Regions from separate parts of the Dickeya aquatica genome, predicted to be linked through region 1. Evidence: predicted binding sites of a transcription regulator. Region 1 holds the regulator's gene; the other holds the start of a gene.

Evidence for each region. The regulator CRP, encoded in region 1, controls carbon source genes, mostly activating them, when cyclic AMP is high. The targets are predictions, from matches to a motif close to ATGTGANNNNNNTCACAT.
Region 2: a site for CRP is predicted at 1,492-1,509, ahead of DAQ1742_RS09540 (2-hydroxycarboxylate transporter family protein). Genes of this name have one in related genera too.

What each region holds. Positions count from the first base shown of each region.
Region 1 covers NZ_LT615367.1:4,069,956-4,082,438, forward strand. Annotated here, with positions in the region: gene DAQ1742_RS18485 (ABC transporter ATP-binding protein) at 1-403, shown strand, start outside; gene DAQ1742_RS18490 (LysE family translocator) at 462-1,067, opposite strand; gene DAQ1742_RS18495 (hydrolase) at 1,283-2,212, shown strand; gene DAQ1742_RS18500 (YheU family protein) at 2,217-2,453, shown strand; gene DAQ1742_RS20760 (hypothetical protein) at 2,511-2,639, opposite strand; gene DAQ1742_RS18505 (phosphoribulokinase) at 2,638-3,507, shown strand; gene DAQ1742_RS18510 (OsmC family protein) at 3,547-3,954, opposite strand; gene crp (cAMP-activated global transcriptional regulator CRP) at 4,280-4,912, shown strand; gene DAQ1742_RS18520 (3-keto-L-gulonate-6-phosphate decarboxylase UlaD) at 5,008-5,655, opposite strand; gene DAQ1742_RS18525 (L-ribulose-5-phosphate 4-epimerase) at 5,786-6,478, opposite strand; gene DAQ1742_RS18530 (PTS sugar transporter subunit IIA) at 6,523-6,999, opposite strand; gene DAQ1742_RS18535 (PTS ascorbate-specific subunit IIBC) at 7,047-8,807, opposite strand; gene ulaG (L-ascorbate 6-phosphate lactonase) at 9,381-10,448, shown strand; gene DAQ1742_RS18545 (Cof-type HAD-IIB family hydrolase) at 10,542-11,366, shown strand; gene DAQ1742_RS18550 (L-ribulose-5-phosphate 3-epimerase) at 11,380-12,252, shown strand; gene ulaR (HTH-type transcriptional regulator UlaR) at 12,350-12,483, shown strand, end outside.
Region 2 covers NZ_LT615367.1:2,119,937-2,123,026, reverse strand. Annotated here, with positions in the region: gene DAQ1742_RS09545 (fumarylacetoacetate hydrolase family protein) at 1-3, opposite strand, end outside; gene DAQ1742_RS09540 (2-hydroxycarboxylate transporter family protein) at 69-1,436, opposite strand; gene DAQ1742_RS09535 (ATP-binding protein) at 1,859-3,090, shown strand, end outside.

The DNA of each region.
Region 1 (12,483 bases):
GCCGTTTGATGGCGACCTGGAGGACTATCAGCAATGGCTGCTGGATGCGCAAAAGCAGGACAACAGCGCAGATAGCGTGCCGAAAGAAAATGCCGCCAACAGCGCGCAATCGCGCAAAGAGCAAAAGCGCCGGGAGGCGGAGCTGCGCACGCTCACGCAACCATTGCGTAAGCAAATCAGCCAGCTTGAACAGCAAATGGAGAAACTGCAGGCCACGCTCAGTACGCTGGAAGAGCGCCTTTCGGATAGCGCCCTTTACGACGCCAGCCGTAAAAGCGAGCTAACCGACTGCCTGCAACAGCAAAGCAGCACCAAAACCGCACTGGAAGACGCGGAAATGGCGTGGCTGGACGCGCAAGAGCAGCTTGAGCAGTTCCTGCGTGAAGCGGAAAACCCGGCGTAAGGCATACACTGGCGTTAATCACGGCGCGGCCTGAAAGCCCGCCGTGCGTCACACCAGACTAGTGCCAGACCATCAACACGCAGGTGGCCGTCAGCACGCCCATCGCCAGATTGAATATTTTCCAGGCGCGCGGGCTTTGCAGCAGGCGGCCTATCAGCGCGCCAAACCCTAACCAGATAAACCCGGCGACCAAATTAACGCTGAACATTGCGATACTGATAGCGACCACCGAGCCGACATAGCCTTCACCGGCAAGGCTAAAACCAGCCACTGCGCCCAATGCCATTAACCAGGCTTTCGGGTTAAGAAACTGCAACAGCCCGCCCTGGTAGAACGGCATTGGCCGTGAGGGCGCACTCTCGGTATCAAGCCGCTCATAAGCGGCGGTGGCGATTTTCCATGACAACCAGAGCAGGTAGAGGCTACCCAGTACCTTTAAGGCCAGATGCAGCGTCGGATACAGCAGAATCAGGCTGCCTAATCCCAGCGCCACCAGCAGCAGCATGCTTTGCATACCCAGCATAATGCCTATCATCAGCGGCATTGAGCGCCACAGACCAAAATTGGCCGCCGAGGCGGTAAGTAGCATATTATTAGGGCCTGGCGTAATGGCGGCGACCCACAAAAAACCGAGCATTGAGAAAAACAGACCGACGTGCTCCATGAAACAGCAATCCCTTAATAGGTATCAATTTGGCATGAAACCATCAAGCTAACAGCGCACCACGGCACAGACAAGTTTTTCGCCCGGTATCCCTGTGCAGGGGCACCGTTTCATCATGACGAATGGCTCATCACTCACTGTTTATGAACCGGATTTCACACAACAACCTGCCATTTCAGCCTTTGGCAGGAGGCAGTAACCCTCATTTGCAAACGATGCTGCCACGCCTGCTGCGCCGTCGCCCGGCACTCCAGCCGCACTGGCAAACACTCACGCTGCCGGATGGTGACTTTGTAGAGCTGGCCTGGAGCGAAGACCCGGCAGCGGCACGGCACAAGCCGCGCGTGGTGCTGTTCCACGGGCTGGAAGGCAGTTTTCACAGCCCGTATGCCCACGGCATGATGGCCGCCTGCCAGCAACGCGGCTGGCTGGCGGTGGTGATGCATTTTCGCGGCTGTGGCCGCCAGCCCAACCGACTGGCTCGCGGCTACCACGCCGGGGAAACGGATGACGCGAGCTACTTCCTCGGTTGGCTTGCGCGCACCTTCGGCAATGCCCCTACCGCTGCCATCGGCGTCTCGCTTGGCGGCAACATGCTCGCCTGCCTGTTGAGCCAGCACGATAGCGCCAACCTGCCGGACGTCGCGGCCATTATCTCGGCACCGTTGCAGCTAGAGCCGTGCAGCCGTCGGCTGGAGCGCGGATTTTCTCGCGTTTATCAGGGCTATTTGCTTAATTTGTTACGCCGCAATGCGCTGCGCAAGCTTGCTGCCTACCCCAACTGCCTGCCGGTTTCGGCAGAGCGCTTGCGCCAAATCCGCCATCTGAAAGAGTTCGACCAGCTCGTCACCGCCCGGTTACACGGGTTTGCTGATGCGGATGACTACTACCGGCGCAGCAGCGCCCTGCCGCGACTGGCGCAGATTCGCCAGCCGTTGCTGGTGGTACATGCCAAAGATGACCCGTTTATGACAACGGAGGTTATCCCTAAACTGTCGCAATTGCCGGGCAACATCCACTACTGCCTGACGCAGCACGGCGGCCATGTCGGCTTTGTCAGCGGTACCTGGCGTCAACCACAATTATGGCTGGAGCAGTGCGTCCCTGACTGGCTGACTGCGTATCTGGAACCCAAGCGGAGCTGAAACCATGATAATCCCCTGGCAGGAACTGGCGGCACCGACGCTAAAAAACCTGATTGAAGCCTTTGTGCTGCGCGAAGGCACCGATTACGGTGAGCATGAACGCACGCTGGAAGAGAAAGTCGCCGCCGTCGAGCAGCAGTTACGCCAGGGCGAGGTGGTGCTGGTGTGGTCTGAACTGCATGAAACCGTCAATATCATGCCGCGCCGCCAGCTTGGCCGTACAGAGCGCGAACACCCGTGAGTCACGGGGGTGAAACACGCAAATTGGCGTGTCGGCAGGCAACAGATATGCTAACACTTATCGGATATCCCTGACGGTTCGCAAGATATCGCCTTCAATAAGCAAGGCATTCATACTCAGGCTTTTAATAAACATTTCACGACGATGACCCGGTTTACCGGCGGCAATGTCAGCGGAGGTTCGCATGTCTCATCAGCACCCGATTATCGCGGTTACAGGCTCCAGTGGTGCCGGGACGACCACCACCAGCCTGGCATTTCGTAAAATATTCCAGCAACTTAACCTGCGCGCCGCGCTGGTAGACGGTGACAGTTACCACCGCTATACCCGCCCGGAAATGGATATGGCTATCCGTAAAGCGCGCGATGTCGGCCGTCATATCAGCTATTTCGGGCCGGAAGCCAATGATTTTAGCCAGCTGGAACAGGCATTTATCGATTATGGCCGCACCGGCACCGGCCAGACCCGCAAATACCTGCACACCTATGATGAAGCTATTCCCTACAATCAGGTGCCTGGCACCTTTACGCCCTGGGAACCGATACCACAACCGACCGATCTGCTGTTCTACGAAGGGCTGCATGGCGGCGTTGTCAGCGCACAGCATAACGTCGCGCAGCACGTTGACCTGCTGGTGGGGGTGGTGCCTATCGTCAATCTGGAGTGGATTCAAAAGCTGGTGCGTGACATCAACGAGCGCGGCCATTCACGCGAAGCGGTGATGGACTCGGTGGTGCGCTCAATGGAAGATTACATCACCCATATCACGCCGCAATTTTCCCGCACCCATATCAATTTTCAGCGCGTCCCAACGGTCGATACCTCCAACCCGTTTGCCGCCAAAGCCATTCCCTCAATGGATGAGAGCTTTGTGGTTATCCACTTTCAGGGATTAAACAATATGGATTACCCCTATCTGCTGGCGATGTTACAGGGGTCATTTATTTCGCACATCAATACCCTGGTGGTGCCGGGCGGCAAGATGGGGCTGGCAATGGAGCTGATTATGGCACCGCTGGTACAGCGGCTTGTTGAAGGTAACGGGATAGCGTGACGTCTCGCGGCGGTGGTTAAGCCGCCGCGCGTCAATGCCTTAACCCCGCGCAATGACTTCATGGCTGTGAGTCACCGTCACCGTTTTTTCCAGCATCAGTGCCACCGAGCAATATTTTTCTGCCGAGAGCGCAACCGCCCGCTCCACGGCTTTTTCCGATAAGGCTTTGCCGGTCACGATAAAGTGCAAATTAATGGCGGTGAACAGGCGCGGTGCCTCTTCACGGCGCTCGGCGCTCAGACGCACTTCACAGTCGGCCACATCATGGCGACCTTTTTGCAGGATGGACACCACATCAATGGCGCTACAGCCTCCGGCGGCCATCAGTACCATCTCCATCGGGCTGGGCGCTTTGTCGCCTGAGTTGCCATCCATCAGCACCTGATGACCGGATGCGGACTCACCCAAAAACGTCAATCCTTCAACCCATTTCACCCGAGCCTGCATAATTTTGCCCTCAATCAACTATTTTTGAAATTTTGCACCGCTCATGAACAAAAAAGCCTGATAATCAGAGCTTAATCATGCTGAAGCGAGACAACACGAGACACTACACTCAACCTGTGTTACAAACGGAGGACGTAAACCCGTGTGTGTCGGGCCTCTGCCTGACTGCCACCAGTTTACCGGCGTCATTGATAGACCGTCTCCGTATCATCCCTGACGTCATTCCGCCAGGACGGAATTTGAATTATAACTATGTTATCACGCCGTACAGGGAACTCTGAGCCCTGTGATTTGCGCAGTGAATTACAACAGAGGATAACAGCGAATGGTTCTCGGCAAACCGCAAACAGACCCGACTCTCGAATGGTTCCTTTCTCATTGTCACATTCACAAGTACCCATCGAAGAGCACTCTGATCCATCAGGGTGAAAAAGCAGAGACGCTTTACTACATCGTGAAAGGCTCGGTTGCCGTGCTGATTAAGGATGAAGAAGGCAAGGAAATGATTCTGTCTTATCTGAATCAGGGCGATTTTATTGGCGAGCTTGGCTTGTTTGAAGATGGGCAGGAGCGCAGTGCGTGGGTTCGGGCAAAAACTGCCTGCGAAGTCGCTGAAATTTCCTATAAAAAATTCCGTCAGCTTATCCAGGTTAACCCGGATATTCTGATGCGCCTCTCCTCACAGATGGCCCGCCGCCTGCAAGTGACCTCGCAGAAGGTCGGCAATTTGGCATTTTTGGACGTAACAGGGCGTATCGCACAGACCTTGCTGAACCTGGCCAAACAACCGGATGCCATGACCCACCCGGACGGTATGCAAATCAAGATAACCCGTCAGGAGATAGGCCAGATTGTCGGCTGTTCCCGTGAAACTGTCGGCCGTATCCTGAAAATGCTGGAAGACCAGGATCTCATCTCTGCCCACGGTAAAACCATCGTGGTTTACGGTACCCGTTGATACCTTCATCAACGTGTCTCCATCACCAGCAAGGGCGGCCAATGGCCGCCCTGCTTATTTTGCGTTGCGTATCGGTGAGTGTCGCGTGCGACGCGTTACGACCAGTATTTATTGATCTCGGTGCGCAGTGCCTCAGCGGTCGCCTTACCACGCTCAGACGCCAGCGCACGACCGGCGATAAAGGTCTTGGCGCTGATACCTTCAAACAGGTGAATATCCTGCGGCACAATGCCGCCGGTAATCGACAACGCCAGCCCCAGTTCAGAAAGCGCACGCATCCGGCCGAGGTCGTCACTCGTCCAGTTAACTCCGGCAAGCTCCGCATCGCGCGAGCGGTGATAAATCGCCTGGGTAATGCCCATATCAACCCACTGCCGGGCATCATCAAGGCTCCAGTTGCCGTACAGCTCAATCTGGATTTCGCCACCAAACTCATCGGCCACTTTTTTGCAGGCGGCAATAGTGGCAACGTGCGCTGCCGCCGAGACGGTTATCCAGTTCGCCCCGGCAGAGAACGCCATGCGCGCCAGAATGGCTCCGCCGTCAGTGGTTTTCATGTCACACACAATAATGTGTTTAGGGTGGCGCTCGCGCAGGGTGCGCACCGCCGTCATGCCTTCAGCAAAGGCCAGAATGGTACCGACCTCGATAACCTCAACGAACCCGCCAACACGCTCAGCAATCTCAACCGCTGTGGCCAGGTCTGTCGAATCCAGGGCAATTTGCAGCATAGGTTTAGTCATGATGTTATTTCCTTTCCAAAAGTGAAAATACCGGAAACAGCGACGTGCGGGCGAGCGCTGCCCGTGGCGTGATGCCACTATTCATTTCAAGTCGCTATTTCAAACAGTGACGTTATTCAGGCGCGGTGGCTTAACGCTGGCCGTAGTAGGCATTCGCGCCGTGTTTTCTGAAATAGTGTTTATCAGAAAGCGCCTGATCGATATGAATCGCCGGGTTGAGCAGGCGGGTTGACAGCGCCATCGCCGCCACCTCTTCGAGCACCAGCGCATTGTGTACCGCATCCAGCGCGTTTTTCCCCCAGCAGAAGGGCGCATGGCCGGTGATCACCACACCCGGTACGGCCAGCGGATCGAGATCCCGGCGCTGAAACTCCTCCACGATCACCGCACCGGTATTTTTTTCATACTCACGGGCGATTTCCTGCTCGCTCAACGCGCGGGTGCAGGGAATATCGCCGTAGAAATAGTCGGCATGGGTCGTACCGAGCGCGGGAATATCCAGCCCCGCCTGCGCCCAGATAGTGCCGTGGCGTGAATGGGTATGCACAATACCGCCGATACCGCTAAACGCCTGATAGAGCGCCAGATGGGTAGCCGTGTCGCTGGAAGGGTTAAGGTGCCCTTCCACCACACGCCCGTCCATGTCCACTACCACGATATCGTCGAGGGTCATCTGCTCATAGGAAACGCCCGACGGTTTAATGGCAATAACGCCCTGAGCGCGGTCAATTTGGGAGACATTGCCCCAGGTCAACGTCACCAGGCCGTGACGGGGAAGCAACAGGTTGGCTTCCAGTACGATAGCCTTCAATTGCGGGTACATCATCATTCTCTCCTGCGCCCCTGCACGGAGCGCCTTATTGCGGCTCAGGCAGGCTGTGCCAGCGCCTTATCAATCACACTGAATACCTCTTCACGGCTGGTGCACACCCGCAGTTTATCGAGGTTAATTCCGGTATCGCTGTTCTCGTCTTCCAGCACCTGGGTCACTTCCATCAGCCCTTCCATGTGCTCATCCGAGGTGCTGCCCGCCAGCGTCACCAGCACATCCACCGGTTCATCTTCGCCATCAAACTTCACCGGCGTGGTCAGCGTCACCAGCGCAAAGGCGGTGCGGTTCACGCCGTTTTCCGGCCGGGCGTGCGGCATGGCGAATTGCGGCGCAATCACGATATACGGCCCCATTTTCTCGATGCTGCTGATAATCGCTTCGTGATAGCGCGGCTCGACGGCACCGGACGCAATCAGCATGTCCGTACCCAGTTTGATGGCATCACGCCAGTCAGCGGCGGTGGCGTTGAGCAATACGGAGTGATTGTCGATTAACGATTGTTTGAATTTCATGCTCTTCTCCTTAGGCCTTCCTCACCCTGCAAGGAAGGCACGCGTGATTAACCGGCAAAGTTTTTATTGATAAGGCCCAGCAGCTCGTCACCGAAAGAGTTCGGGTTGAGCATGTTTTGCACACCCAACACAAACTTGCCGTCACCGGGGCTCATTTCACCCGCCAGATGTTTCGAGGAAACGATGATGTCGGTGGTCGGGAGTTTGGTCTTGTAATCTGCCACAGCGCAGGAATCCATGATGTGCGGCACTCCCCGTTGTTCAAGGAACTTGCCTATCTTCATTTTCATCATCATCGAAGACCCCTGGCCGTTGCCGCACACCGCCAGAATACGCACCACCCGAGCGTTCGCAGCGCTCACCGGCTGGGCATCGGCATCGCTGCTGCGCACATTGCCCGCGGCCGCCTCACTGACTAGCGGTTGCGCCGAATCTTCCTCTGCACGCAGCGTGCGGGACGCGAAGTACATGTAGACCAGTGCACCGGCCAGCAGTAACACAAAGAACAGCGAAGAGAACGACAGCCCCTGCATGATGGCCGGGAACACCAGCGCCCAGTCCGCCATCCCCATCCAGCCATTAAAACTGGTGCCGTTCTGGGCAAACAGGTGAATCGCCCAGGCGGAACCCAACACTTCAATAATCCCCATCACAAAACAGATTTTCATCACCGCGCGCCAGCCGCCGAAATGGTTGGCGAACACGCCGATGGTAGCGTTAGAGAAGAACATGGGAATAAAGCCGGGGATTATCATGATGGAGGAGTTGCACAGCAGCAGGCCAAGCACGGCGAGGAACTGACCTAAGGTGCCCCAGATAAAACCGAATACCATCGCGTTCGGTGAGTAGGCGTAGATAGCCGCGCAGTCAATCGCCAGCACCGCATTGGGGATAACGCGTTCGGAAATGCCTTTAAAGGCTTCGGAAAGCTCGGCCACAAACATACGCACGCCAGCCACAATCACTTGAATCGCCACCGCAAAGCGCAGGCCGGTTTCCAAAATATAGATAGTCCAGTGCGTCGAACCGGCCATTTTCTGGAGATTCTCCAGGCCGAAAGAGAGCAAGATGATGCCGAAAAACAGCGTCATCACAATGGCGGTAGCCGTAATACTGTCGTGAAAAATGTGCAACCACTTAGGCAGGTTGAGCTTATCCACGCTGTCGTCTTTATCACCCAGCCTGGGAGCCAGTTTGGTCGCAATCCAGGAGGCCACCTGCTGCTGGTGCCCAATCGAGAACCCCGCGCCACCCGTTACTGCTTCCGTCGGCTTAAACATGATGTTGGACGAAATACCCCAGTACAGCGCCATGATGACCGCGGAATAGAGGATGGTTTCCCACATCGATGCCCCCATCACCACATAGAACACCGCCACCAGCCCAACCTGCTGGAACATGATGTGGCCGGTCAACATGATGGTACGAATACCGGTTAAGCGCCGAAACACCACCAACAGGATATTCAGGCCCAGCGCCAGCAACACCGCATACCCCACCCAGGAATAGCGGCTGCCCATGGTTTCCATGGTCGCCATCATGGTGGTGTAAGGGTCGATGACCGAGCCCGTCAGGTGATGATATTCCGAGATTTTATCGATAACGGGTTTAAAACCTGACACCAGCGTGGTTGACCCCACCTGCACCAGCATAAAACCCACAATCGTTTTGACAGTGCCTTTAATGACGGTGGTGCCATCACGCCTGAGCAGCAGATAACCAATACACGTCACCAGCCCGAGTAACAACGGGGCTTTGGTCATCACCTGGCTGTAGAAAATGTAAAAAATGCTGTAGAGGGTTTCCATAACGTTGCTCCGTCCAACACAAGGACAATTACACTGCTATTGGAGTGGTGGAGGACATCACCACCCGTATAGGTATGGGTTTTCTTGCATTCATTCTTGCTTGCATTCATGCGGTTGGCGTTGGACAGCATTGGCCAGCGCCTTAATAAACTCACGGAAGAATCATATTTCATCAAAAAATGATTTTTTGTGATGAATGTCGTGGGGTATAAAATCTCTTAAAAACCCCAAAATGATCGACAATCGTTCTCGATTGAGAATGATTTTCCCTGGCATTTAATGCAAACGATCCAGCCACGAAGACACAAAAAATCATTAAAATTAATAAAAACATAAAGATAAAAAACCACTCCCGGTGAGACAAAAAGCAAATCATCGTCTGAATCACAAAACAATCATTGCAATCATTGATAATCAAAAACGCCACTGATATAGTCACGAAAAATCAAAAGCAATCATAGGCGTGCCGCAATGTGCGCCCTGTCATGTCCGATGATCCGCTGCCGGGTTCCCAGATATGTCTGTCGGGTTTCCCTATCGCAGTGCGCCATCCAAACCAGAAAGGTATGTCCGATGAGCAAGATTGATGAAATCACCCGTGAATCCTGGATCCTGAGCACGTTCCCGGAATGGGGCACCTGGCTAAACGAAGAGATTGAACAAGAAGAGGTCAAGGCCGATACCTTCGCCATGTGGTGGCTGGGCTGTACCGGTATTTGGCTGAAGTCGGCAGGCAATACCAATATCTCTATCGATTTCTGGTGCGGTACGGGCAAAAAAACCCACGCCAACCCGTATATGAATAAACAACACCAGATGATGCGCATGGGTGGGGTGCGCAAACTGCAACCCAACCTGAGAACCTCGCCATTTGTGCTCGACCCGTTTGGTATCAAACAGATAGACGCCGTGCTGGCGACCCACGACCATGCCGATCACATTGATGTGAACGTGGCAGCCGCCGTGCTGAAGAACGGCGGCTCACACGTAAAATTTATCGGCCCGAAAGCCTGTGTCGAGCTCTGGCAACGCTGGGGAGTGCCCGCCGAGCGCTGCATCGTCGCCCGTGTCGGCGATGAGATCCCGGTTGGCGATATCGTCATTCAGGTGCTGGATGCATTCGATCGCACCGCGCTGGTCACGCTGCCTGCGGGCGTGTCATCAAAAGATAAAAGCATTCTGGACAGCATGGATGACCGCGCGGTCAACTATCTGGTGAAAACCTCCGGCGGCAACCTGTATCACTCCGGTGACTCGCACTACTCCAACTACTACGCCAAACACGGCAACGATTACCAGATTGATGTCGCGCTGCTCTCTTATGGTGAGAACCCGCGCGGTGTCACCGACAAAATGACCGCATCTGACATTTTGCGCGCCGGTGAATCCCTCAATACCCAGGTGGTTATCCCGTTCCATCATGATATTTGGGCTAACTTCCAGAGTGACCCGCGTGAAATCGAAGTGCTGTGGAACATGAAAAAGGATCGCCTCGGCTACCAGTTCCGCCCGTTCTTCTGGCAGGTTGGCGGTAAATACACCTTCCCGACCGATAAAAACACATTGCACTACCAGCACCCGCGTGGCTTCGACGATATCTTCATCGATGAGCCAGAACTGCCCTACAAATCGTTCCTGTAAGGCAGATGCCACAAAGCGTCACGGCGGCCCGGCATGGGTCGCCGTGGCCTTTGTCACATACGGCAAGCAACCGGTAACAGAAAGAGGCTCATCATGCGTTATCAGGCACTGGCGCTGGATCTCGATGGCACCACGCTCACCAGCCAGCACACCATTAACCCGGCCATCAAAGCCGCCATTGAGCGCATTAAACAACAGGCCTGCGTGATCCTCGTCACCGGCCGACACCACACCGCCGCCCATCCTTATCACCATGAGCTTGGCCTTAACACCCCCATCATCTGCTGCAACGGCACCTATGTATACGACTACCGCGCGCAACGCATTCTGGCGGAAAACGCCATCCCCCATGATGATGCAAAACGCTTCATGGCGCTGGCGCGTGAGCACCAGCTCAATCTGGTGATGTACCTGACTGACCGGATGGTGTACGCCGCGCACTCGCCAATCCGGTATATGGAAGCACTCTGCCAGTGGGCCAGCCGCTTTCCTGACCCGATTCGCCCGCAAATCATGAAAGTCGGGAGCCTGGATGCGGCGTTGGCCGAAAGCCGCCATGTCTGGAAATTTGTGGTGGAAGGCGAGGTGGCCGAAGTCCGCGCCTTTGCCGAATTGCCGTGGGTGAAGGCGCACTTTAGCGGCGAGCAATCCTGGTCGAACCGCATTGATTTTGCCCGCCACGGCAACAACAAGGGCGCGCGCCTGAACGACTATCTCCAACAGCAGCACATCGACCCGGCACAACTCATCGCCATCGGCGATAACCACAATGACCTGTCGATGCTGCGCCTTGCCGGTCTCGGCGTCGCCATGGCTAACGCTGAAGAGGCCATCCGCTGGCAGGCTGATTGCGTTACCGAACAAAGCAATGATGGGCGCGGCATTCTCGATATTCTGCTGCGCCATTTTCCCGCCTGACTCAGGAGGCACCATGCACAACTTTAACAAACCCTTTCGCCTTGGGCTGTATGAGAAGGCGCTGCCCGCCACGCTGACGTGGGAAGAGAAGATCCTGGCGGCCAAAGAGCTGGGCTTTGATTTTATTGAAATGTCGGTGGACGAATCTGACGACAAATTGCAGCGTCTGGCCTGGAGCGATGCGGAAATCTATCAACTGCGCCATGTGTGCGAACAACACAACTTCCCGTTGCAATCCCTGTGTCTGAGCGCACACCGCCGTTTTCCGTTTGGCTCACACGACCCGGCAATACGCCAGAAAGCCCATGACATCATGGCGCAGGCTATCAATCTGGCTTACAAACTGGGCATCCGCTGCATTCAGTTGGCGGGTTATGATGTCTATTACGAAACCCCGTCTGCCGAAACGCATCAGCACTTTATCGAAGGGATGAAAGCCGCCACCCGCATGGCAGAGCGCGCAGGCATCATGCTGGGCGTCGAAATCATGGATACCCCCTACCTCAACTCACTGAGTAAATTTGAGGTGCTGAAAAAAGCCATTCCCTCGCCTTACTTCATGGCCTACCCGGACGTGGGCAATATCACTGGCTGGAACTACGACACCTGTACCGAGCTAAAACTCAGTTGCGATCACATCGTGCAGATCCACCTCAAAGACACCCATAAAGTCTCGGCCAGCAGTCCGGGGCAATTCCGCGATTTGGTGATTGGTGAAGGCGAGGTTGATTTTAGCGCCATCTTCCAGACGCTGGCCGATATCGGTTACAACGGCCCGCTGGTGCTGGAGATGTGGGCCAATGATGCGCAGTGGGCGCAAAACCTGACGCTGGCCCGCTCGCGCCTGGCCGAGATAGGGCGTCAAACTGGGCTGATACTGGTCTAATCCGGTGTCATCAAAAGAATCTCAGGAACGGCTGTCATTCACGCGCATGCGGGATATAATCTTAAAAAAATCAAATTCAATCATTATCAGGCACGATATGACAGAAGCTCAGCGCCACAGCGCCATCCTGGAATTGCTCAATCAAAAACGCCACCTGTCGGTGACGGGCATCATACAAGCCTTTGATATTTCGCCCGCCACCGCCCGCCGTGATATCAATAAACTGAACGA
Region 2 (3,090 bases), 2.0 Mb from region 1:
CATAATCTTTCCTGTTTCAATAAAGCCGCAACGTATTGCGGCGTTATTTGTTTTTTTATCGTAAACCGTCACACCAGGAACTTGCCGAGTACCAGCAAGGCCACAGAGACGTTGATCGCACCACCGATACGGGTCGCAATCTGAGCGAACGGCATCAGCACCATACGGTTACCAGCGGTGAGAATCGCCACGTCGCCGGTACCGCCCTGCCCGCTCTGGCAGCAGGAGATGATGGCAACATCAATCGGATGCATACCGATTTTCTTACCAACAAAGAAACCGGTCGTGACCAGTGCCACAACGGTGGACACAATCACCAGCAGATTGGTAATGGTGAACGCATGCACCAGTTCTTCCCACGGCGTGATAGCCACACCAACGGCGAACAGAATCGGATACGTCACAGAAGTCTGGAAGAATTTGTAAACTACCTGAGAGCCTTCAAGCAGACGCGGAGACGCACCATTCAGTAGTTTCACGATAACCGCAGCGAACAGCATGCCGACCGGTGCTGGCAGACCAATTAGTTTGTGACCCAGCATACCGATCATATACAGCAGGATAGCCAGCAGAGCTCCCGCAGCCAGATTGGCCGGGTCCATTTTGCCGCTCAGCGTACTGCTCAGTGAAACCGGTGCCTGCCCGGTGCCATTCTCTTTATTTGGCATCAGCTCGCCTTCACCGGTCAGGTGCGGATAGCGTTTACCTAATTGGTTCAGCACACCAGCAAGAACGATGGCAGTCAGGCTGCCCAGCATGACGATAGGCAGGATGCGACCCAACGCAACACCTTGATCCATATGCAATATTGCAGCATAACCGATAGAAAGCGGGATCGCCCCTTCACCAACACCACCGGCCATGATAGGCAGCACCAGGAAGAAGAAGATCTGGAACGGATCCAGCCCCAGCAGAGTGCCGACACCCATACCGACCACCATGCCAACCACTTCACCGCACAGCATCGGGAAGAAGATACGCAGGAAGCCCTGAATCAGCGTTTGCCGGTTCATACTCATGATACTGCCGACAATGATGCAGCAGATGTAGAGGTACAGGATATTGGTGGATTTATAGAATTTGGTGGTGGAATCTACAACGACTTGCGGCAGCAGGCCGTAATACACCAACGCAGACGGAATAAAGGTGGCGCAGATAGCCGCAGCCCCCATTTTGCCGATAAACGGCAAACGTTTACCGAACTCGCCACAGGCAAAACCGAAGAACGCCAGCGTGGCAACCATCACCACGATATCGCTAGGCAGTTTGCCTTCAAGGCAGTCCAGCGCAATCAATAACCCGGCCAGGATAAACAGCGGCACTGGAATAACACCAATTTTATAGTTATCCAGGACGTGCCACCACTTGTCTTTTAATGAAGCCTGCCCAGAGGCTTTCTCTTTCACAACAATATAAGAATCATCAGTGGTACTCATAACCTTCTCCCCTCGTTATTTTCCCGGGCATAGTAAGAGGTCAAGTCCTATTATTATGTGACAATCCTCAAATTAAAAAATGAGTTTTAATGGCACTTATGGTTTTAATGGTTTTAATTAATTTATCTTTTAAAATCAAATAATTAAAAATAAAAAAATACAGAGCATTCTGCGTAGTTTTTATGGTTTTTATGATGTTTAAAGCACCATGGGCAATAAATGGATTTTATGTTTAAAAAAAGTAATCATTATGAAATAAAACGTGACGTTTATTTTACACGGCGTTCAAAATCACCAATAAACGTCAATGCTATTTTTTATGCGTAGCGCTTCACAAGACGATTTTTTGTTCCCTTCTTTTTACGCCTTTCATGATAAATTAGCCAACGTCAATTCAGCACTTTACAGGTAATAGGCACAATATGACTGTCAGACTCCCCTTTCATATCAAACTGTTTATCTACCTGATGATTTTTTTCTCGCTGCTGTTTATCAGTGCGGGGGTTTACTATTATCGGACAGTAGATCAGCAACTCTACGATGAGTTAGGCAGCCGGGCGCAAATTCAAGCGCGCGAAATCGCCATTATTCCTTCGCTGGTCGAGGCAGTGAAACAACGCGATACCACCACTATCGACAATCTGGTTGATCAAATTAAAGCCCGCAGCGATGCCAGCTTTATTGTCATTGGCGATAACAGTGCTACCCATCTTTATCATTCTGAACAACCGTCCCTCCTTGGAACTGAAATGATTGGGGGTGACAATAAAGAGGTTCTGGAAGGACAAAGCTCCATTACATTACGCCGGGGTGCTATCGGCATTTCACTGCGCAGCAAAGCGCCAATTATGGATGGTGATCAGGTCATTGGTATTGTCTCTGTCGGCTATCTGAAAAAACGTATCGATAACCTGACCTGGAGCAAGGTAGCGAGTGTCGGACTATTTATCACCAGTATGCTGATTGCTCTGTTCTTCTTCTCCTGGTGGTTTTCCCGCAACCTGAAAAAACAGATGTTTGGTTTAGAGCCGCTGGAAATCAGGCTACTGGTGCGCCAGCAAAAAGCGCTGCTGGAATCCATTTATGAAGGCGTCATCGCTATCGACCAACAACGCCGTATTGCCGTTATCAATCATGCCGCAAAGGATTTGCTGGGGTTGGGTATGCCATCCTGGCAACTGCGGGGCCTATTGATAGATGACGTCATCACACCGGTTCCCTTTTTCTCCTGTGACACGATGTGGAAAAACGATACCCATGATGAAATTTGCCGCTTTAATCAGGTGACGGTCATCGCCAGCCGGGTACGTATTATGCTCGAAGACGAACTGCAAGGCTGGGTCATCAGTTTTCGTGATAAGAATGATATTCATACCCTGAGCATGCAGTTAAGCCAGGTGAAGCGCTATGCCAACAGCCTGCGCATCCTGCGTCATGAACAGCTAAACTGGACCGCCACCCTCGCGGGGTTACTGCACCTCAAGCGCTATGAAGAAGCGATTCGTTACATTGAAGCACAATCTGAAGGGGCGCAAGCGGTGCTGGATTTCATCTCCAGCCGTATCTGCTCGCCAGCTCTGTGTGGTTTACTGCTCGGTAAATTCGCCAGTGCCCGTGAGAAAGGCATTGAACTGAGCTTTGATCCGCGCTGCCA